Regions from separate parts of the Variovorax sp. GW822-FHT04E09 genome, predicted to be linked through region 1. Evidence: predicted binding sites of a transcription regulator. Region 1 holds the regulator's gene; each other region holds the start of a gene.
The links. Region 1 encodes LexA, which represses DNA repair genes until DNA is damaged. Its sites were predicted from a motif close to ACTGTATNNNNATACAGT; they were not measured.
Positions count from the first base shown of each region.

Region 1 (7,008 bases):
GCTGACAGCGACCCGCAGGACGTCGGCGACGAACCCGCGCTGATCCACCATGCCACCGGCGCGCCGGTCTTCGTGGCCCGGCAGCGCATCGAGGCCGCACGCGCCCTGCTCGAACGGCACCCTGCGACGCAGGTCATCGTCAGCGACGACGGCCTGCAGCATCTGGCGCTGGCGCGCGACATCGAGATCTGCGTATTCGATGACCGCGGTGTCGGCAACGGCTGGCTGCTGCCCGCCGGTCCCTTGCGTGAGCCGTGGCCGCGCCATTGCGACCTGCTGTTGCACAGCGGCGAGCGGCCCGCCTTCGCCGACGGCTACACCGCCACCCGCGAACTGGCGCCGTACGCCCTCGCGAAGGACGGCCGACGCATCCCACTCGACACGCTCGCCGGCCAGCCCGTGATCGCGCTCGCTGCCATTGCACGGCCAGAGGCCTTCTTCACGATGCTGCGCGCACGCGGCCTGACGCTCGCGGACACCCTCGCGCTGCCTGACCACCACGATTTCACTGGCTGGCAACGCCCGGCCGACCCCGCCCTGCCGCTCGTCTGCACGGAAAAAGACGCCGTCAAGCTCTGGCAGCAGGCGCCCCACGCGCTCGCCGTGCCACTGCACTTCGAACCCTCGCCGGCGTTCTTCGCCGCCCTCGACGCAAAGCTATCATCGCTCGATGGATACCAAGCTGCTTGAACTGCTCGTCTGCCCCGTCACCAAGGGCCCGCTGACCTGGAACGCCGAGAAGCAGGAACTCTGCTCGCGCAGCGCGCGGCTGGCCTACCCGGTGCGCGACGGCATCCCGGTGCTGCTCGAGAACGAGGCCCGCACGCTGTCCGACGAAGAGCTGGGCCTGTGAGCTTCACCGTTCTGGTGCCGGCCCGGCTGGCTTCGACGCGACTTCCCAACAAACCGCTCGCCGATATCGCCGGCCTGCCCATGGTCGTGCGCGTGGCGCAACGTGCCCGCCAGTCCGGCGCCCTTCGCGTGGTGGTGGCCGGCGATGACGCTTCCATCATCGACGCCTGCAAGGCGCACGGCGTCGAGGCCCTGCTCACCCGCCAGGACCACCCCAGCGGCACCGACCGGCTGGCCGAAGCCTGCGAACAGCTCGGACTCGACGGTGACGCGATCGTCGTCAACGTGCAGGGCGACGAGCCGCTGATCGACCCCGCGCTGATCGACGCCGTTGCCGCCACGCTGGCCGCGCGCCCGCAGGCCGCGATGAGCACCGCCGTCCATGCGATCGACTCGCTGGCCGACTTCATGAACCCGAACGTGGTGAAGGCCGTGCTCGATGCGCAAGGCCATGCGCTCTATTTCAGCCGCGCGCCGATCCCCTGGTGGCGCGACGGCTCCTCGGGTGGTGCGGCGCCTTCGGTGCTGCCCAGCCCGGCACCGCTGCGCCACATCGGCATCTACGGCTATCGCGCAGGCTTCGTGCGGCAATTTCCGTTGCTGTCGCCCGCCCCTGTCGAAGCCACCGAGGCGCTCGAACAATTGCGTGCGCTGTGGCACGGACACCGTATCGCGGTGCATGTCAGCGATGTGGCCCCAGGCCCCGGGATCGACACGCCCGAAGACCTGGCACGCGTGCGCGCCGTCTTCGCGGCCGGCTCGCCTGCGTGAGCTGCAGGCCGCCCCGAGGGAGACGGCGGCAATTTGTCACGGGGACGCATGCTATCCTCGATGCAATTCCGCCTCGGCGCGCCTGAGGGTGCGCATGGGGCGCGACACAAAATCTAAGAACCTTCCGAGGACACCATGAGACTTATTTTGCTGGGCGCGCCCGGAGCAGGCAAAGGCACGCAAGCGACCTTCATCTGCCAGAAATATGGCATCCCCCAAATCTCGACCGGCGACATGTTGCGCGCCGCGGTCAAGGCAGGCACCCCCCTCGGGCTGCAGGCCAAGACGATCATGGATTCGGGTGCACTGGTCAGCGACGACCTGATCATCAACCTCGTGAAGGAACGCATCGCGCAGCCCGACTGCAACGGCGGTTTCCTGTTCGACGGCTTCCCGCGCACCATTCCACAGGCCGACGCCATGAAGGCGGCCGGCGTCAAGCTCGACTACGTGCTCGAGATCGACGTGCCCTTCGGCGACATCATCGAACGCATGAGCGGCCGCCGCTCGCACCCGGCATCGGGCCGCACCTACCACGTCAAGTTCAATCCGCCGAAGGTGGAAGGCAAGGACGACGTGACCGGTGAAGAGCTGATCCAGCGCGAAGACGACAAGGAAGAGACCGTGCGCAAGCGGCTCGACGTCTACAGCCAGCAGACCCGTCCGCTGGTCGACTATTACTCGGCCTGGGCCAAGACCGATCCGGCCGCTGCGCCAAAGTACCGCGCCATCCAGGGCGTGGGCACGGTCGACGAGATCACGCAGCGCGCGCTTGCCGCACTGAACAGCTGATCCAGCGGCTGATTCGTCAGCCTCGTTCTCCTAGCCGCCCTCCGACTCCGGCAGGGCGGCCACTCCCAACAGTTCCAGCACCAGCGCAACCCGCGCCTTCACCGGCGTGAGTGCGCCCGCATCCCGCAGCCCGTCACCGGGTTTCGGCAGGATGCGTCCGTTCGTGCAGCGCGTGGCGCGCAGCACTGCCACGCCGCCGTCCTGCGCCTTCAGCGCCGCGCCTTCCAGCGCGTGGTGCACGGTGCCGTTGCCGGTCGTGGCCACGACCAGCCCGCGCAAGGGCTCAGCCGACGGGAGCAGCAACGCCTCCACGATCGCACCGCTCGCGCCCGCGTGGCTCATGACGATCTCGACGCGGGGCCACGGCTTCGACACCGCCTCCAACCGCGCCGCATCGAGCGGCGCCCCCTGCGGCCATGCACCAACGCGCCGCACTTCGCCCTCCTCCACATAGCCGACCGGCCCCGCATCGCCCGACGCGAAGGCATCGAGGCGGTAGGTGTGCACCTTCTGCACATCGAGGCCGCTGTGGATCGTGCCCGCACACACCACCGTCACGCCCTGCGCGCCCGGCGTCGAGGCCACCGCGAGCGCGTCGCGCACGTTCTGCGGACCATCGGGCGACAGGGCCGTCGCCGGGCGCATCGCGCAGGTCAGCACCACCGGCTTGGCCGGCGCGAGCACGGCGTGCAGGAAGAAGGCGGTCTCTTCCAGCGTGTCGGTGCCGTGGGTGACCACGATGCCGGCCACGTCCGACTGCGCCAGCCAGTGTGCGCAGCGCGCGGCCAGCTGGCGCCAGGTGTCGGCGTCCATGTCCTTGCTGTCGAGCTGCGCGACCTGCTCCGCCACCAGCGTCACGCCGGCCGGCGCTTCGATGCCGCCCAGCAGGTCCGCCACGCCCACCTGCCCGGCGGTGTAGCCGATGTTGTCGCCGCTGCTGGCGGCCTTGCCGGCAATGGTGCCGCCGGTGCCCAGCACCACCACGCGGCGCGTCCCGGACGAAGAGGAATGAGTCATGGCTTGTCAACTTTTGAAAACTGGTTAAAAATACAGGTACTGGATATCTAGCCAGTGCCGCAAGGAAACCACTATGCAGTTCGCAGTGAAGCTTACCGCCCGCCAGCAGCAGATCCTGGACCTGATCCAGGGCGCCATCGCACGCACCGGTGCGCCGCCCACGCGCGCCGAAATCGCCAACGAGCTGGGCTTCAAGTCGGCCAACGCCGCCGAGGAGCACCTGCAGGCCCTGGCCCGCAAGGGCGTGATCGAACTCGTCAGCGGCACCTCGCGCGGCATCCGCCTCAAGGGCGATGCGCTGCGCTCGCTCCACGAAACGCGCCACCGCGAAGGCAACCAGTTCTCGCTCTCGCTGCCCGGCATGGCCCAGCTCGCGCTGCCGCTCATCGGCCGTGTCGCGGCGGGTTCGCCCATCCTCGCGCAAGAGCACGTCGACCAGACCTACTACGTCGAGAACACGCTCTTCCAGCGCCAACCCGACTACCTGCTCAAGGTGCGCGGCATGTCGATGCGCGACGCCGGCATCATGGACGGCGACCTGCTCGCCGTGCAGGCCACGAAGGAAGCGCGCAACGGCCAGATCGTGGTGGCACGCCTGGGCGAAGAAGTCACCGTGAAGCGCCTGAAGCGCAACAAGCAGGTGATCGAGCTGCACGCCGAGAACCCCGACTACCCGACCATCATCGTCCAGCCCGGCGAGCCCTTCGAGATCGAAGGCCTCGCGGTCGGCCTCATCCGCAACACGATGCTGATGTAGGCCCCGGGCCTGCTGTCCACACGCAGCAGCACCTCATCCGGCCGCGACAGGTGGCGGGCGTATGGCGCGAAGTCGCCATCACCCTGTCGTGACCGATTCAAGAAATCCTGCCTGTGTTCAACCTCATACTTTTTTGGAGTTCACATGGGAATCGCCCTCCTCGCCATCGCCGACCTCTGGTCGCCCCTGCAATCGCTGGCCACCCGCTGGATGCCCGCCCGCCGTCCCTCGCATGGTGAGAGCGGCGATGCAGCCGCTGGCCTGCGCTACGTGGCCATTCGCCCGGCCTGCACGGCGCGCACCGCTGGCAGCCCGGCGCCGACCGCGTCACCGTCCGCCGCCACGCCCGCCCGCCCGCTGCGCGTGGTCCGCGTGGTCGACCGGCAAGGCTCGCAGCGCGGCTGCGCCAACCGGGTCGTGATTTCCGGCCGCATGGCCGACGTGTGCGCCGAACTCGACCGGCTCGCCGCACTGGAAGCCGCGGAAACCGGGAGCGGCACGCCCCGCCCCAGCCACCTGCACTGAGAAAGTGCCAACGAACCCGCCGTGCCTGCGCACTCTGTGCGCCCCTCATGCGCACGGCGGATTCACTGGAATCGGCCTGAAACGGGCCTTCCGGCCGCCATCCGGCGCCGGGTATCCAAACGTTCACACGTGCGACGTGCCGATGCTGCGAGGCACAATGGCATGCCATGAACATTGTGATCCTCGACGACTACCAGGACGCCGTGCGCAAGCTGCAGTGCGCTGCCAAGCTGGACGCTTACGCCGCCAAGGTCTACACCAACACGGTCAAGGGCATCGGCCAACTGTCGGTTCGCCTCAAGGATGCGGACGTCATCGTGCTCATCCGCGAGCGCAGCCAGATCTCCCGCCAGCTCATCGAGAAGCTGCCCAAGCTCAAGCTGATTTCCCAGACCGGTCGCGTCGGCGGCCACATCGACGTCACGGCCTGCACCGAACGCGGTGTGGCGGTGGCCGAGGGCTCGGGCTCGCCGCAGGCGCCCGCCGAACTCACCTGGGCGCTGATCATGGCGGCCATGCGCCGCCTGCCGCAGTACATCAGCAACCTCAAGCACGGGGCCTGGCAGCAGTCGGGCCTCAAGTCGGCGTCGATGCCGCCGAATTTCGGCGTGGGCTCGGTGCTCAAGGGCAAGACGCTGTGCATCTGGGGCTATGGCCGCATCGGCCAGCTGGTGGCGCGCTACGGGCAGGCCTTCGGCATGCAGGTCGTAATCTGGGGCCGCGAGGCCAGCTGCGCCAAGGCGCGCTCCGACGGCTTCCAGGTGGCACAGAACCGCCACGAATTCTTTGCCGCCGCCGACGTGCTGTCGGTGCACCTGCGGCTCAACGAGGACACCCAGGGCCTCGTCAAGCTCGAAGACCTCTCGCGCATGAAGCCGACGGCGCTGTTCGTCAACACCTCGCGCGCCGAGCTGGTGGAGGCCGATGCCTTGCTGGCTGCGCTCAACCGCGGCCGCCCCGGGCTGGCGGCCATCGACGTGTTCGAGAGCGAACCGCCGCTGCAGGGCCATGCGCTGCTGCGGCTCGAGAACTGCATCTGCACGCCGCACATCGGCTACGTCGAGCAGGAAAGCTACGAAAGCTACTTCGGCCAGGCGTTCGACAACGTCGTGAGCTTCATCAAGGGCAACCCCACGAACATCGTGAACCCCGGCGCGCTGCAGGTCCGGCGGTGAGCGCATGAGCCGGCCCGCGCCGCAGCGAGGCGCGCTCTGGGCGCTGCTGGCCGGCAATTTCGTGATCGGCACGGGCGTGATGGTCGTGCCGGGCACCCTCAATGAGATCAGCGCCTCGCTGGCGGTCCAAGTCGCCACCGCAGGCCAGCTGATCAGCGCAGCCGCCTTCGTGATGTGCCTGGGCGCCCCGCTGCTGGCCGCCGCGGTCGCCGGCTGGGACCGCCGCAAGCTGCTGGCCCTCACTCTGCTCTGGTACGCCGCGTGGCACGTGGTCGCGGCGCTCGTGCCCAGCTTCGGCGCGTTGCTGCCGGTGCGCATGCTGACGGTGATCGCGCCCGCCATCTTCACGCCCCAGGCTGCGGCCTGCGCCGGCATGCTGGTGCCGCCCGAGCAGCGCGGGCGCGCCGTCACCTTCGTCTTTCTCGGCTGGTCGGTGGCCTCGGTGCTGGGCCTGCCGATCGGTGCGCTGATCGGTGGCCACCTGGGCTGGCGCATGGCCTTCATGGCCATCGCGGCGCTCAGCGTCGTGAGCGCCGCCTCGGTCTGGCTCACGCTGCCCAGCGGCATCCGGCCCGCCGCGCTCACGGCCGCCGCCTGGTCGCGCGTGCTGCGCAGCCCGGTACTGATGGGCATCGTGTCGGTCACGGCGCTGCAGGGCGTCGGCCAGTTCGTGCTGTTCAGCTATTTCGGCCCGCTGCTCAAGCAGGGCTTCGGCGCCGACGCCAATACGCTGAGCCTGATGTGGGCGCTGTTCGGCGCCTTCGGCCTGCTGGGCAACATGGTGGTGAGCCGCTACATCGACCGCGTCGGCGCCGGGCGCATGGTGCTGCTGACGACCGGGCTGATCGCGCTGAGCCTGCTGCTGTGGCCGCTGGCCAGCACGCTGGCGTGGCTGGCGGTGGTGCTCGTGCCCTGGGGCCTGGGCTGCTTTGCCACCAACTCCTCGCAGCAGGCGCGCCTCGTGGGGCTGGCGCCCGCCCTGGCGCCGGGCTCGGTGGCGCTCAACAGCTCGGGCATCTACATCGGCCAGGCCTTAGGCGCAGCACTCGGCGGCTGGCTGCTGGCGAACGACGCCACCGAGTGGATGAGCCGGGTCGGTTTTGCACTGATGCTGCTGGC
Region 1 is NZ_JBXAMR010000001.1:288,691-295,698, reverse strand. It holds gene lpxK (tetraacyldisaccharide 4'-kinase) at 1-690, shown strand, start outside; gene AC1RL8_RS01425 (Trm112 family protein) at 671-853, shown strand; gene kdsB (3-deoxy-manno-octulosonate cytidylyltransferase) at 850-1,623, shown strand; gene adk (adenylate kinase) at 1,759-2,415, shown strand; gene AC1RL8_RS01410 (asparaginase) at 2,446-3,432, opposite strand; gene lexA (transcriptional repressor LexA) at 3,506-4,189, shown strand; gene AC1RL8_RS01400 (hypothetical protein) at 4,334-4,714, shown strand; gene AC1RL8_RS01395 (D-2-hydroxyacid dehydrogenase family protein) at 4,882-5,889, shown strand; gene AC1RL8_RS01390 (MFS transporter) at 5,894-7,008, shown strand, end outside.

Region 2 (7,008 bases), on a different contig from region 1:
GTGTCGATGCCGCGCAGCTGCAGGATCGAGTTGCGCACCGCCGCCTCCACCAGCACGGCGATGTTGCGCCCCGCCACCACCTGGATGATGACCTTGCGCACCGGGATGCCCAGCACGTCCTGCGTGAGCGGCGCCGAGGGCATGCGCTCGTAGTCGCGCTCGAAGCTGTCGCGCCGCACGAGGTGCACGATGAGCTTCAGGCGCATCTTCCGGCGCACCGCCGTCTCGCCGAAGATCGCGCGGATGTCCAAGAGGCCGATGCCGCGCACTTCCAGCAGGTTCAGCAGCAGGTCGGGGCAGCGCCCCTCGATGGTGTTCTGGTTGATGCGGTACAGGTCGACCGCGTCGTCGGCCACCAGGCCGTTGCCGCGCGAGATCAGCTCCAGGCCCAGCTCGCTCTTTCCGAGGCCCGACTCGCCCGTGATCATCACGCCCATGCCCAGGATGTCCATGAACACGCCGTGCATCGAGGTGCGCTCGGCGAAGTGCTTGGACAGGTAGGCGCGCAGCAGGTCGATCACGAAGGCCGACGACTCGCGCGTGGCAAACAGCGGCAGCTGGGCGCGTTCGCAGATCGACAGCAGCTCGTCGGGCGCGGCCTGGCCGTCGGCCAGCACCAGCATCGGCGGCTCCAGCGTGACGATGCGGCCGATGCGGCGCACGCAGTCTTCCTTGCTGCCGCGCGTGAGGTAGGCCACCTCGCGCGCGCCGAGGATCTGCACGCGGTACGGGTGGATGTAGTTCAGGTAGCCGACCAGGTCGGCGGCCGACTGCGCGCGGCTGATGACGTCGGGGTCGAACTGGCGCTCCGAGGCGCCCAGGCCCGCGAGCCATTCCCAGCGGAGCGACCCGCGGAACTCCTCGAACATGGCATCGGCGCTGATGACGGTCGGCTTCATGCGTGCGGCGGCCGGCGCGGGGCGCCGGCATTCTGGTCAGGATGGAGGGAGAGAAAAGCGTCGCCGCAGCTTATCAGCAGCGGCAGGCCCGGCACGGGCGCTCAGGCGACCTGGGTCGACTGCCAGCCGGCAATGAGGCCGTGCAGCGCGGCGGCGTCGGTGCTGGACTTGATCTGCTCGCGCAGGCCGGCGTCGCTCAGCAGCTCGGCAATTTCGGACAGGATTTCGAGGTGCTTCTGCGTGGCCGCTTCGGGTACCAGCAGGAAGATCAGCAGCGCCACGGGCTGCTCGTCGGGAGCGTCGAAGCCGATGGGGTTCGCCAGCTGGAACACCGCAGCCATCGGCGCCTTGAGGCCCTTGATGCGGCCATGCGGAATGGCGACTCCGTGGCCCAGACCGGTGGAGCCGAGGCGCTCGCGCGCAAACAGGCTGTCGGTGATGAGGGCACGGCCCAGACCGTGAAGGCTCTCGAACAGCAGGCCGGCTTCTTCGAAAGCACGTTTCTTGCTGGTGGCGTCAACGCTCACGAGCACTTGAGCGGGCGGCAGGATGGACGCGAGGCGATTCATGGTGGGGTCAGAGCGGGGGCGATTATGCACCTCCTCGGTAAAAACCCCCAGTCCCCCTAATTACTTTCGTCTACATGTGTTGCCGTGAGGCGTCGCTTCCTCTGGAGGCCCTTGCAAAGCCCCACCAATGTGGTCGGACAAACAAAAGGCCGCCCGAAGGCGGCCTGAGATGCGGGGCGCGGGGCCCGGCGTTTACATCACGCGCTTGGGCGCCACGTGATGGTGGTCCTGCAGGCGATCCTTGTGGCGGACCACCTGGCGGTCGAGCTTGTCGACCAGCTCATCAACCGCGGCGTACAGATCAGCGTGGCTCGATTCCGCGAACATGTCATTGCCCTTGACGTGAATGTTGCACTCCGCCCTTTGGCGGCGTTCCTTTTCCTTCTGCTTTTCCACCGTGAGGATCACCTTGACATCGACCACCTGGTCGAAATGTCGCGTGATCCGGTCCAGCTTGCTCGTGACGTAGGTGCGCAAGGCAGGTGTGACGTCGAGGTGATGACCGCTGATCGTCAAATTCATGAATGACCTCCTGAGAATTGACGGTTGGGGAAATGACCGCGCTCCGGGATGAAGCGTGGCCGGCGAAACAGGTGAGGTTGGGAGAGAGGGGGAAGAGGAAGGGAGATGAAGAAAGGGGGCGGTCGGATTCACTATGCCCAAGCTGTCACGGTATTGCAATACCGGGGCTTGCCCGAGTGACGGGCCGGTGTATTGCATGCCCTAATCCGCTATTGATTCCATAGCTGCCCCCGTGCAGTGGCATGCCGTTGCGGCACATTGGAAGCAAGTGTTTCCATGTGCAGCGCGCAGTGACCCTCACGCCCGAAGGGCCGGCCCGTTCAGCGCCAGGCGGCGCGCATGCGGTTGCGCAGGTCGATCACCGCCGCCGGCGGCGGCACCGCGGGCGGCAGCACCGGCGGCGGCGGCCAGGTCTGCAGCTCGAAGCCCGCCAGGTCGGACTCCGTGATGAAACGGGTGCGGTTGGCGTACAGGTGCCGGTCGCCGCGCGCCGCCTGCTGCGTGATGTGAAAGCGCTGCGGCATCACCAGATGCAGGTGGTCGCGGGCCCGCGTCATCGCCACGTAGAGCAGGCGCCGTTCTTCTTCCAGCTCGTGCGCGCCCTGCGCCACGTCGGCCGGCATGCAGCCGTCGACCACGTTGATGACGTGCACCGAGTTCCACTCCTGCCCCTTGGCCGAATGGATGGTCGACAGGATCAGGTAGTCCTCGTCGAGCGAAGGCGGGCCGGGCCGGTCGCTGGTGGCCTCGGGCGGGTCGAGCGTGAGTTCGGTGAGAAAGCGCTCGCGCGAGCCATAGACGGCCGCCAGCCGCGCCAGTTGCTCGACGTCGGCATGACGCACGCCCGAGGTGTCTTCGTACAGCCGCTCCAGGTGCGGCTGGTACCACTGCATGGCTACCTCCACGTCGGCCGGCCACTGCAGCGACGGCGCGCGCAGCGTCGCATAGGCCTGGGCAAAGTCGGCCCACTGTTCACGCGCGGCCGACGGCGGCACGAAGTCGCGCACGGCCGCGGCGGGGTCGGCCGCCTGGTCCATCGCGTCGAGCAGGCGCGTGCCGGTGGCCGGGCCCACGCCGGGAATGAGCTGCGTGACCCGGAAACCCGCCATGCGCCCACGCGGGTTCTGCGCGAAACGCAGCACGGCGAGCAGGTCCTTCACATGCGAGGCCTCGAGGAACTTGAGCCCGCCGAACTTCACGAACGGGATGTTGCGCCGCGCCAGCTCCAGCTCGAGCGCCGCGCTGTGCGACGAGGTGCGAAACAGCACCGCCTGCGACTTCAGCGCCAGCCCGCCTTCGCGGTGCGCCAGGATCTTGTCGGCCACCCAGCGCGCCTGCCCGGCCTCGTCGGGCACGAGCACCAGCACCGGCTTGCCGGCCGAGGGCTTGTCGGTCCACAGCGTCTTGGCGTGCCGCTCGGCGGCCTGCGCGATGACGCGGTTCGACACGTCGAGGATCGGTTGCGTCGAGCGGTAGTTGCGCTCCAGCGTGACGACGCGCGCCTCTTGTGAGAACTGCGAGGGAAAGTCGAGGATGTTCCGCACCGTGGCGCCGCGGAACGAGTAGATCGACTGCGCGTCGTCGCCCACCACCGTCACGCCGCGCCCATCGGGCTTCATCGCGCGCAGGATCTCGGCCTGCAGCAGGTTGGTGTCCTGGTACTCGTCGACCAGCACGTGGTCGAAGCGCGCGCCGACGTGCGCGGCCAGCGCGGGCTCGGCGACCATCTCGGCCCAGTAGAGCAGCAGGTCGTCGTAGTCGAGCACGTTCTGCTGCTGCTTGGCTTCGACGTAGGCGCCGAAGAGCGCCTTGAGCTGCGCCTCCCACTCGGCGCACCAGGGAAAGCTGTCTTTCAGCACGGCGGCCAGCGGCGCGCGCGTGTTCACGCAGCGCGAGTAGATCGACAGGCAGGTGCCCTTGCGCGGGAAGCGGTTGACCGTGGACGACAGGCCCAGCTCATGCCGCACCAGCCCCATCAGGTCTTCGGCGTCGCCGCGGTCGTGGATGGTGAAGTTCTCGTCCAGCCCGATCTGCGCGGCGTACTCGCGCAGCAGCCGTGCGCCGATGCCGTGGAAGGTGCCGGCCCAGGGCAGCGCGGGCGGGCGCTCCGACTTCAGGCCCAGCACGCGCGCCAGCACCTGGCCCGCGCGGCGCTCCATTTCCTGCGCGGCGCGGCGCGAGAAGGTGAGCAACAGCAGGCGCTGCGGATCGACCCCGTCCGCGATCAGGTGCGCCACGCGGTGCGCCAGCGTGCTGGTCTTGCCCGAGCCGGCACCGGCGATCACGAGCAGCGGCCGGTGGTCGGCGCCGACCGCCGCGCCCACGCCGTGCTCGACCGCCGCACGCTGGTCGTCGTTGAGCGCGGCGAGCGCCGCGGCCAGGCGCTCGGCTTGCGTCTTCGGGGGGGTGGAAAGAACAGGGGACGCAGGGGTCTGCATGGGCACGACTTTACTGTATGTCCGTCCAGTTCGAGTGCCTTGTCGCCCTGTGGCCGGTGACATAATCGCGCCTCGCTGCAACCGGAGACTCCCCTTGGAAACCGCCCCGTCTCGGCAGCTTTCAACTCCCTGGCGACGCTGCGCGTGATGTACTGACGCCGGGTCCGCGGGAATTGAAAGCGCCCCGCCCTCGCCCATCGTTCAGTCACCCCCGGGAGTGAGCCCATGCTCAACATCTTTACGCTCGCCAACGGCCGCCTCGTCCAGGAAGAGATCGAGTCGCTCGAAGAGCTCTCCAAGTTCCAGCCGATCTGGGTCGACCTCGAGTCGCCCACGCTCGAGGAAAAGCGCTGGATCAAGCAGTACTACGGCCTCTCGATTCCCGAAGACGCGATGGACGAGGACATCGAGGAATCGGCCCGCTTCTACGAGGAAGACAACGGCGAACTGCACATCCGCTCCGACTTCTTGATCGACGACGACGAAGACCCGCGCACGGTGCGCGTCGCCTTCATCCTCAACCAGCACAACACCGACCTGCGCAGCCGCGGCGTGCTGTTCTCGATCCACGACGAAGACGTGCCCGTGTTCCGCCTGCTGCGCATGCGCGCACGCCGCGCGCCGGGGCTGATCGAAGACGCGAAAGAAGTGATGCTCAAGCTCTTCGACGCCGACGCCGAGTACTCGGCCGACACGCTGGAGAACATCTACGACGAGCTCGAGGTGGCGGGCAAAAAGGTGCTGTCGGGCAACGTCAGCGACGAGCTGGCCGGCGAGGTGCTCGGCGCCATCGCGCGGCAGGAAGACTTGAACGGCCGCATCCGCCGCAACGTGATGGACACGCGCCGCGCCGTGAGCTTCATGATGCGCAGCAAGATGCTCAACGCCGAGCAGTTCGAGGAGGCGCGGCAGATCCTGCGCGACATCGAATCGCTGGACAACCACACGGCCTTCCTCTTCGACAAGATCAACTTCCTGATGGATGCGACCGTCGGTTTCATCAACATCAACCAGAACAAGACCATCAAGATCTTCTCGGTGGCCAGCGTCGCGCTGCTGCCGCCCACGCTGATCGCGAGCATCTACGGCATGAACTTCAAGTTCATGCCCGAGCTCGACTGGGCCATGGGCTACCCCTACGCCATCGCGCTGATGGCGGCCAGCGCGCTGGTGCCGATGTGGTACTTCCGTCGGCGCGGCTGGCTCAAGTAACGCCGCACATCGGGTGCTAGAGTGGCTGCCGACAGGCAGCTGACCTGGAGGGCCCCGTGCGCAGACTTCGTTTCCTCACCAACCGCCACCGCGCGCCGTCGACGAACACCGCGCTCGGACTGCTGCTGGCCTTCAACGCCGGCGCCATCAATGCAGGCGGCTTCCTCGTGCTGCACATGTACACCTCGCACATGACCGGCTTCGCCTCGCAGCTGGCGGACGGCATGGTGCTGGGCAACCTCACCCTGCTGCTGAACGCGCTGGGCGCGATCCTGGCGTTCGTGAGCGGCGCGGCGGTCTGCGCGGTGCTGGTGAACTGGGCGCGCCAGCACCGGCTGCATGGCGTGTACGCGCTGCCGCTGCTGCTGGAGGCCGCGCTGATGTTCCCGTTCGGGCTCGCCGGCGCCATCACGCTGACCTGGGCCACGCCGTTCGCGGTGCCGCTCACGGTGCTGCTGCTGTCGTTCATCATGGGCCTGCAGAACGCCGTGGCGTCGAAGACCTCGGGCGGCAGCACGCGCACCACCCACATGACCGGCAACATCACCGACGTGGGGATCGAGCTGGGCAAGATGCTCTACTGGAACCGGCGCGCGCCGTCCACGCCGCTGCCGGTGCGCCACGACCGCAGCAGGCTGCGCCGCTGCGGCGGCCTGGTCGCCATGTTCGTGCTCGGTGGCGCCGTGGGTGCGCTGGGCTTCAAGCACGTGGGCTTCATCTGCGTCGTGCCGCTGGCCGCGCTGCTGCTGGCGCTGTCGATCCCGCCGCTGCTGCGCGACCTGCCGCAGCTGCGCCGGCTCGCGCCGTAGGCGGGTTCTTCAGGCCGCGTCGCGCGGCAGGGAGGCGAGCCAGGCGTCGACGAGCGCGAGGCTGTAGCGGCTCGCCACCTCGGCCACGAAGCGCGTGAAGTCGCCGTGCGCGGTATCGTCGGCGCGGTCTGAAATGGTCCGCAGCGCCGCGAAGGGCACGCCGTAGTCGTGGCAGGCCTGCGCCATCGCCGCGCCCTCCATCTCGACGGCGAGCGCATCGGGCAGCGAGCGTTGCAGGACCCCACACTCCGCGGTGGTCGACACGAAGCGGTCACCGCTGATCAGCAGGCCGCGATGGACCTTCGGCGACCGCAGATGGAACTCATCGACCGCCTTCTGCCCCACCAGACTCACCGGATCGCGCAAGGTGCTTTCGGCCACCGCCGCCAGCGCATCGCCGATGACCGCATCGGCCGCGAAGCGTGAGCGCCCCATCAGCGGCACCTCGTACTTCGGAAAGATCGGCGAAGCGTCCATGTCGTGCTGCAACAGCTCGGTCGCCACGACCACGTCGCCGACGTTCACGCCCGGCGCCAGCCCGCCCGCCACGCCCGTGAAC
Region 2 is NZ_JBXAMR010000008.1:11,121-18,128, forward strand. It holds gene hprK (HPr(Ser) kinase/phosphatase) at 1-899, opposite strand, end outside; gene AC1RL8_RS26235 (PTS sugar transporter subunit IIA) at 1,001-1,468, opposite strand; gene hpf (ribosome hibernation-promoting factor, HPF/YfiA family) at 1,661-1,990, opposite strand; gene AC1RL8_RS26245 (ATP-dependent helicase) at 2,311-4,428, opposite strand; gene corA (magnesium/cobalt transporter CorA) at 4,654-5,640, shown strand; gene AC1RL8_RS26255 (YoaK family protein) at 5,697-6,449, shown strand; gene AC1RL8_RS26260 (5'-methylthioadenosine/adenosylhomocysteine nucleosidase) at 6,459-7,008, opposite strand, start outside.
Region 2: a site for LexA is predicted at 4,441-4,458, ahead of AC1RL8_RS26245 (ATP-dependent helicase). Genes of this name have one in related genera too.

Region 3 (7,008 bases), on a different contig from region 1:
CGCGCGCCGTGACCACGCCGGGGCGTTCGGGCGTCGAGGGCGTGTAGTTGAGCGCGTTGTCGACCAGGTTGCGCACCAGCTCTTTCAGCAGCGTCGGGTTGCCGTCGACCATCACGCCGGGTGCGCCGGCCTGGACGCCGTCGTAACCGAGGTCGATGCGCTTCTCGATCGCGCGCGGCACGGCCTCGCGCACCACCTCGATGGTCAGCCGCGCGAGGTCGCAAGGCTGGCAGTGCGTCATGGCGCTGGTGCCCTCGGCGCGCGCCAGCGACAGCAGCTGGTTCACCGTGTGCGTGGCGCGCACGCTGGCGCGGCCGATCTGCTTGAGCGACTGCTTCAATTCGTCGGCGTTGGCGCCTTCGCGCTGCGCTAGGTCGGCCTGCATGCGCAGGCCCGCGAGCGGCGTTTTGAGCTGGTGGGCGGCGTCGGCCAGGAAGCGCTTCTGCGTGAAGATGGAGTCGTTGAGCTTGTCGAGCAGCTCGTTCACCGACGACACCAGTGGCACGACCTCGAGCGGCACCGAGGACTCGTCGAGCGGGCTCAGGTCGCCCGGGCGGCGCTCGCGGATGCGCGCCTCGACCACCGACAGCGGCTTGATGCCGCGCACCAGCGCCAGCCAGATCAGCAGCACCGCCAGCGGCAGGATCGCGAACTGCGGCAGCAGCACGCCCTTGATGATCTCGGTGGCGAGCACCGCCTGCTTCTCGCGCGTCTCGGCCAGTTGCAGCAGCGACGGCGGCACTTCTTCGCTGCCGCTGGGAATCCACAGCGAGGCCACGCGCACCGGCTGGCCGTGCACGGTGCTGTTGTGCAGCAGGACCACGTTGGTGCCGGGCGGGTCGTCCACGTTGGGCTGCGGCAGGTCGCGCTCGCCGTGCAGCAGCGTGCCGTGGCCGTCGAGCAGCTGGTAGTAGATGTGGCCGGCGTCGTCGGCGCGCAGGATCTCGCGCGCCGACTGCGACAGCACGAAGTGCGTCTGCCCCTGCTTCACCGTGACCAGCTCGGCCAGCACCTTCACGTTGTGCTCCAGCGCGCGGTCGAAGGGCGCGTTGGCGATGCCCTGCGCCACCAGCCAGGTCACGCCGATGCTCACCGGCACGAGCAGCAGCAGCGGCGTGAGCATCCAGTCGAGGATCTCGCCGAACAGGGAGCGCTGGGCGCGCTGGAAGAGCTTCAAGGGAGTTCCTGGCAAGACGAAAGAACGCGGGCGAGCGTGAACTAGTACTGCGATTCGCAGGTGTGACGTTTCATTGACAAGGTGTGACTGGTTGTAGCCTTGACGTGCAGTTTCTGCAATTCAAAAACATCAGGGAGAAATCATGAAGCAAAAGACCGTGGGCGGCTGCCCCAAGCCGCTCTGGATGGCCGCGACCGTGTTGGCCGCCAGCGTGGGTGTGACTGCATGCGGCGGTGGAGGTGGCGGGGGCGGGGGTGGCATGCCGATGCTGCCGATCGCACCGGTTCCGGCGCCCGCACCCGCGCCCTCCCCGGCCCCCGCACCCGCGCCCTCCCCGGCCCCCGCGCCCGCGCCCGCACCGGCCGAGAACCGCGCCGCTGTGCCGGGCTCCGAGCCGTCGCCCTCGCTGAGTGCGCCGCAGCCCGGCTCCACTGCCGCGGTGGGCAATGACAGCGAAGGCATCTACGCGGGCGTGCGAGGCATTGCCTTCGTCGGCACCAACGGTTCGTTGGCGGGCAGCTTCCTCGGGGGCACGATGTGGGGTTCGCTGAAGGTCACGGGGCTCGACTGGTCGTTCAACCCGGACACCGAGTTGTATGTTCCGCCCAACGCATATCCGGTGACGGGCTCGGGCACCTTCACGCCGAAGAAGTCGGTGGATGGCACCTACGCCTACGACAACCGCAGGCCGTCCGATGTCGGCCCGCTGGCCTACACGATCGAGAACGCGCTGGCGGTGTCGCAGGCGAGCATGACCGGCACGTGGTCCAACACCGACAGCAGCCCGAGCCTGGGCGTGACGGTGCAGGTCGATGGCCAGGGCGTGTTCACTGGCAGCACGAGCGGCGTGCAGATCGGCCAGTGCACGCTCTCGGGCACTGTCGCCCTGGCGCAGCCCGGCTCGGCCAAGAACATGTACAGCCTCACGCTGAAGGCCGTGAATGCCGCCACGGCCAGCACCAACGACTGCAAGCTCACCCCCGCCGCCACCGGCAGCTATGCCGGGCCGGCCATCATCGGGCTGGTGCCGGCGGGCGTGTACGACAGCAACGGCTACTTCCGCAGCCTCATGTTCCTGATCCGTTCGAACACCGGCGCCACGCTGCTCGTCAATCTGCGCAAGCAGCCCTGACGGCATTGCGCGCGGGCGGGGCACGCTCAACCGGGAATCTTCTCGAGGCAGTAGCCCAGCCCGCGCACCGTCGCGATGCGCACCGGTCCCTTCTCGATCTTCTTGCGCAGGCGGTGGATGTAGACCTCGATGGCGTTGATGCTCACCTCTTCGCCCCATTCGCACAGCCGGTCCACCAGCTGGTCCTTACTGACCAGCCGGCCGGCGCGCTGCAGCAGCACTTCGAGCAGGCCCAGTTCGCGCGCCGACAGCTCGATCATCTTGCCGTCGATGGTCGCCACGCGGCCGGCCTGGTCGTAGACCAGCGGGCCGTGGCGGATCGCGTTGCTGGTGGCGCCCATGCCGCGCCGCGTGAGGGCGCGCACGCGCGCCTCGAGCTCCTGCAGGCTGAAGGGCTTGGCCATGTAGTCGTCGGCGCCGTGGTCCAGGCCCTTGACGCGCTCTTCCACGCTGTCGGCCGCCGTGAGCACCAGCACCGGCAGCTGCGAGCCGCGCGCGCGCAGGCGCTTGAGGATCTCGATGCCGTGCAGGCTGGGCAGCCCGAGGTCGAGGATCAGCAGGTCGAACTCGCTGTGGGTCATGAGCGCGGTGTCGGCCTGCGAGCCGTTGGCCACGTGATCGACCGCCGCGCCCGAGGTGCGCAGGCTGCGCAGCAGGGCATCGGCCAGCACCTGGTCGTCTTCGGCAATCAGTATTCGCATGAGCCACCTCCGGCGGATTCAGGCGCCATGCCGGCGCAGTTCACATTTGTCTCAACGCGAGTCTAGCCCGCTGTATAGGCTTCGAGTCCGATGGTTACCACGGTGGCGATCTCGTCGCCCACGCTGGCGCGGAACTCGCGCTCGGTCTGCGTCACGGCGCGGCGGAAGGCGTCCAGCCAGGCCAGCCCGTCGGCCGTGAACAGCACGCGCCGCGCGCGCGCATCGAGCGGGTCGGGCCCGCGCGTGACCAGCCCCCAGGCCTCGCACTGGTCGACCAGCGTGCCCATGGCCTGCTTGGTCATGCCGGCTCGCTCGGCCAGCTCGGTCAGGCGCGAGCCCTCGCGTGCCAGGTGCCGCGTGATGTGGATGTGCGCCGCGCTCACCTGCGCGCGCGCCGCGAGGTTCGACAGCGCCAGCGGCACGTCGATGTCGTGCGCCATGAGCGCCAGCACGCGCTCGTCGAAGCGGCGCATCGCATGGCCCAGCAGGCGGCCCAGGTGGGTCTGGCGCCAGGCGTCGGGATCGGTGGGAAAGGCGGGGTCGGCCATGGCTTCAGATGGTAAGGCAAACTGACTTTAAAGTGGGTTTGCGAAACGCCATGAGCCCCTACACTACTGTTCAAGCATCCAGCCTGTGGTTAAAAGCAGATGGATGAATCCCGACACAAACCGTTGATATTCAAGGAGATTTCCACATGGACGCAGTCGTCAAGGGCGCAAGCATCTCGGTCGCCAACAGTGAAAAGGCCAAGGCCCTGCAGGCCGCGCTGGCCCAGATCGAAAAGCAGTTCGGCAAGGGCACGATCATGCGCCTGGGCGAAGGCGAGGCGCTGGAAGACATCCAGGTGGTCTCCACCGGCTCGCTGGGCCTGGACATCGCCCTGGGCGTCGGCGGCCTGCCCCGTGGCCGCGTCGTTGAAATCTACGGCCCGGAATCCTCGGGCAAGACCACGCTCACGCTGCAGGTGATCGCCTCCATGCAGAAGCAGGCCGGCACCTGCGCCTTCGTCGACGCCGAGCACGCCCTCGACGTGCAGTACGCCCAGAAGCTCGGCGTGAACCTGTCCGACCTGCTGATCAGCCAGCCCGACACCGGCGAGCAGGCCCTGGAAATCGTCGACTCGCTGGTGCGCTCGGGCGCCGTCGACCTGATCGTGGTCGACTCGGTCGCCGCGCTCACGCCCAAGGCCGAAATCGAAGGCGAAATGGGCGACTCGCTGCCCGGCCTGCAGGCCCGCCTCATGAGCCAGGCGCTGCGCAAGCTCACGGCCACGATCAAGAAGACCAACTGCATGGTCATCTTCATCAACCAGATCCGCATGAAGATCGGCGTGATGTTCGGCTCGCCCGAAACCACCACCGGCGGCAATGCGCTGAAGTTCTACGCCTCGGTGCGCCTGGACATCCGCCGCATCGGCACCATCAAGAAGGGCGACGAGGCCATCGGCAACGAAACCAAGGTGAAGGTGGTGAAGAACAAGGTGTCGCCCCCGTTCAAGACGGCCGAGTTCGACATCCTGTTCGGCGAAGGCATCAGCCGCGAGGGCGAGATCATCGACATGGGCGTGAACGCCAAGATCATCGACAAGTCGGGTGCCTGGTACGCCTACAACGGCGAGAAGATCGGCCAGGGCCGCGACAACGCCCGCGAGTTCCTGCGCGAGAACCCCGACCTGTCGCGCGAAATCGAGAACAAGGTGCGCGAATCGCTGGGCATTCCGCTGCTCGCGGCCGACGCCGGCAGCGAACCCGAGAAGGCCGAGAAGCCCGCCAAGGCATCGAAGGCCGACAAGGCGGCGGAGTAAGTTCGATAAGCGGCCTTCGCGTGTTGCGTGGGCGGCGTGAGCGACCCACCACCCCCGAATGGCCTTCAGTGCCCCCTCCCTCAAAGGCCGCGCCCTGCGCCTCCTGAGCCAGCGCGAGCATTCGCGCGCGGAGCTGGAGCGCAAGCTCGCGAAGCACGAGGAAGAGCCCGGCACGCTGGCCCAGGCGCTCGACGAGCTGGCCGCCAAGGACTTCATCAGCGAGCCGCGCGTCGTCGCCTCGGTGCTGCACCAGCGCGCCGCCCGTTCGGGCGCGTTGCGCGTGAAGCAGGAGCTGCAGGCCAAGGGCATCGCGCCCGAAGCCATCGCGCAGGCGGTGGCCGGCTTGCAGGAGACCGAAGTCGAGCGCGCCACGGCCCTGTGGCGCCGCCGCTTCGACGCGCCACCCGCCGATGCGAAGGAGCGCGCGAAACAGATGCGATTCCTGATGGCGCGCGGTTTCTCGGGCGCCGTCGTGTCCAAGGTGCTCAGGAGCGACTTCGATGACACAAGCGACGACCCCTCCGGCGAATGAAGGCGACGCGGCCCTGTCTCGCGTCATCACCCAGCGCGTGCACTGCGAATGGCGCGACGCCTATGCGCTCGCGTCCGACCCGAAGCGGCTGCCCGACTGGGCCAGCGGCCTCGCGAAGAGCGCGCTGGTGCCGCACGGCGACCACTGGATCGTGCGCACGCCCGAAAGCGGCGAGGCCCGCATGCGCTTTGCGCCGCCCAACGACCTGGGCGTGCTCGACCACTGGGTGGCGCCCGAAGGTGTGCCCGAGGTCTACCTGCCGTTTCGCGTGATCGGCGTGGCGCCGGGCGTGTGCGAGCTGCAGTTCACGCTGCTGCGCCAGCCGCACATGGACGATGCGGCCTTTGCGCGCGATGCCGGATGGATCGCGCGCGACCTGCAGGCCCTGCGCCGCCTGCTCGAGGCGGGCTGAGCCCGGCCTGGCTTACTCGGTGGCGGCGGTGTCGTCGGCCAGCGGGTTCTCGGCCTTGTACGCGGCGATGTCGCGCACGTTCTTCTGCACCGCCACCGCGCCGAACAGGCTCAGCAGGAAGGCCATGGCGTAGAAGCCCTTCTCGCTCGCGGCCAGCGAGGCGTTGAACAGGCCCACGGCCAGCAGGCCCACCGACAGCAGCAGCGAGACCCAGCACAGGCCGAAGTAGATGCCGGTGACCGAGATGCCCTCGAGCCGGTCGCGCACCGTCTTTTGCAGCGACACGGCGGAGAACAGGCCGTACATGAGGATGGTGAAGTAGTAGCCCTTCTCGTTGAGCTGCATCGCGGCATTCCACAGCCCGAGCAGGTACACGATGGCGCCGATGATCAGCGCGGCCCAGGATGCGGCGACGAATGCGCCGGTCGGTTTCTGAAACTTGACGGTTCCCATGACGATCCTCCTCGTTGTTGTGTGGCGCGATTATGGTGCGGGAAGGCGGTGGCATGATCGCCAGCGACCGGCCTCGCAGGAGGCGGCTTTCCAGAAAAACCGGAGGAACCCTTCATGTCGTCGCCACCCGCCCACCCGCAGTCTCTCGTTCGCACCGGCGCCAAGGCCGGCTTCGCCTTCGCCGGCTCGGCCATCAAGGGCGCGCTGATCGGCCTGTTTCTCGGCGGCGGCGTGTTCTTCTACTACCTGAGCCAGCTGCAGGGCCCGGGCATCCCGGCGGCGCGCGCCGGTGGCGCGGGCGCCATCCTGGCGCTGATCATGTCGCCGCCGCTGCTGGTGGCCGTGCTGCTGTCGCTGTTCGTCGGTGTGTACTTCCTGCTCGGCGTGCAGCGGGGCCGCGCCCGCGCGATGCAGCACCTGGTCGCGGCGCGCGGCGAGGCCGTGTCGCAGCGGCTGGGCGACGCGATCGCGGGCCGCATCGAAGCCATGCCGCGCACCCACGGCGGCCTGCAGCGCGTGGCCGACTGGCTGTCGCCCGACGCCCTGTGCCAGCAGCTCGCACCGGTGCTCGGCGAAGGCCGGGCCGTGCGCGCGGTGGTCGGCTTCGTGCTGGGCCGCCTGCCCCTGAGCGACATGCTGGCCGAGTGGCAGCAGGAACGTGCCGCGCACGGTGCGACGACACCGGCGACGGGCGAAGACCCTGCCCTGCGCGCCCTGCTCACGCGCCGCATCCACGAGGTGCTGCAGGAGATGGCGACGCCCTCGCGCAAGCTCTTCTACATCGCGCTGGCCGCGCA
Region 3 is NZ_JBXAMR010000006.1:219,842-226,849, forward strand. It holds gene AC1RL8_RS23775 (sensor histidine kinase) at 1-1,177, opposite strand, end outside; gene AC1RL8_RS23780 (hypothetical protein) at 1,320-2,309, shown strand; gene AC1RL8_RS23785 (response regulator transcription factor) at 2,336-3,010, opposite strand; gene AC1RL8_RS23790 (MarR family winged helix-turn-helix transcriptional regulator) at 3,073-3,558, opposite strand; gene recA (recombinase RecA) at 3,705-4,814, shown strand; gene recX (recombination regulator RecX) at 4,873-5,346, shown strand; gene AC1RL8_RS23805 (SRPBCC family protein) at 5,315-5,758, shown strand; gene yiaA (inner membrane protein YiaA) at 5,771-6,211, opposite strand; gene AC1RL8_RS23815 (hypothetical protein) at 6,326-7,008, shown strand, end outside.
Region 3: a site for LexA is predicted at 3,624-3,641, ahead of recA (recombinase RecA). Genes of this name have one in related genera too.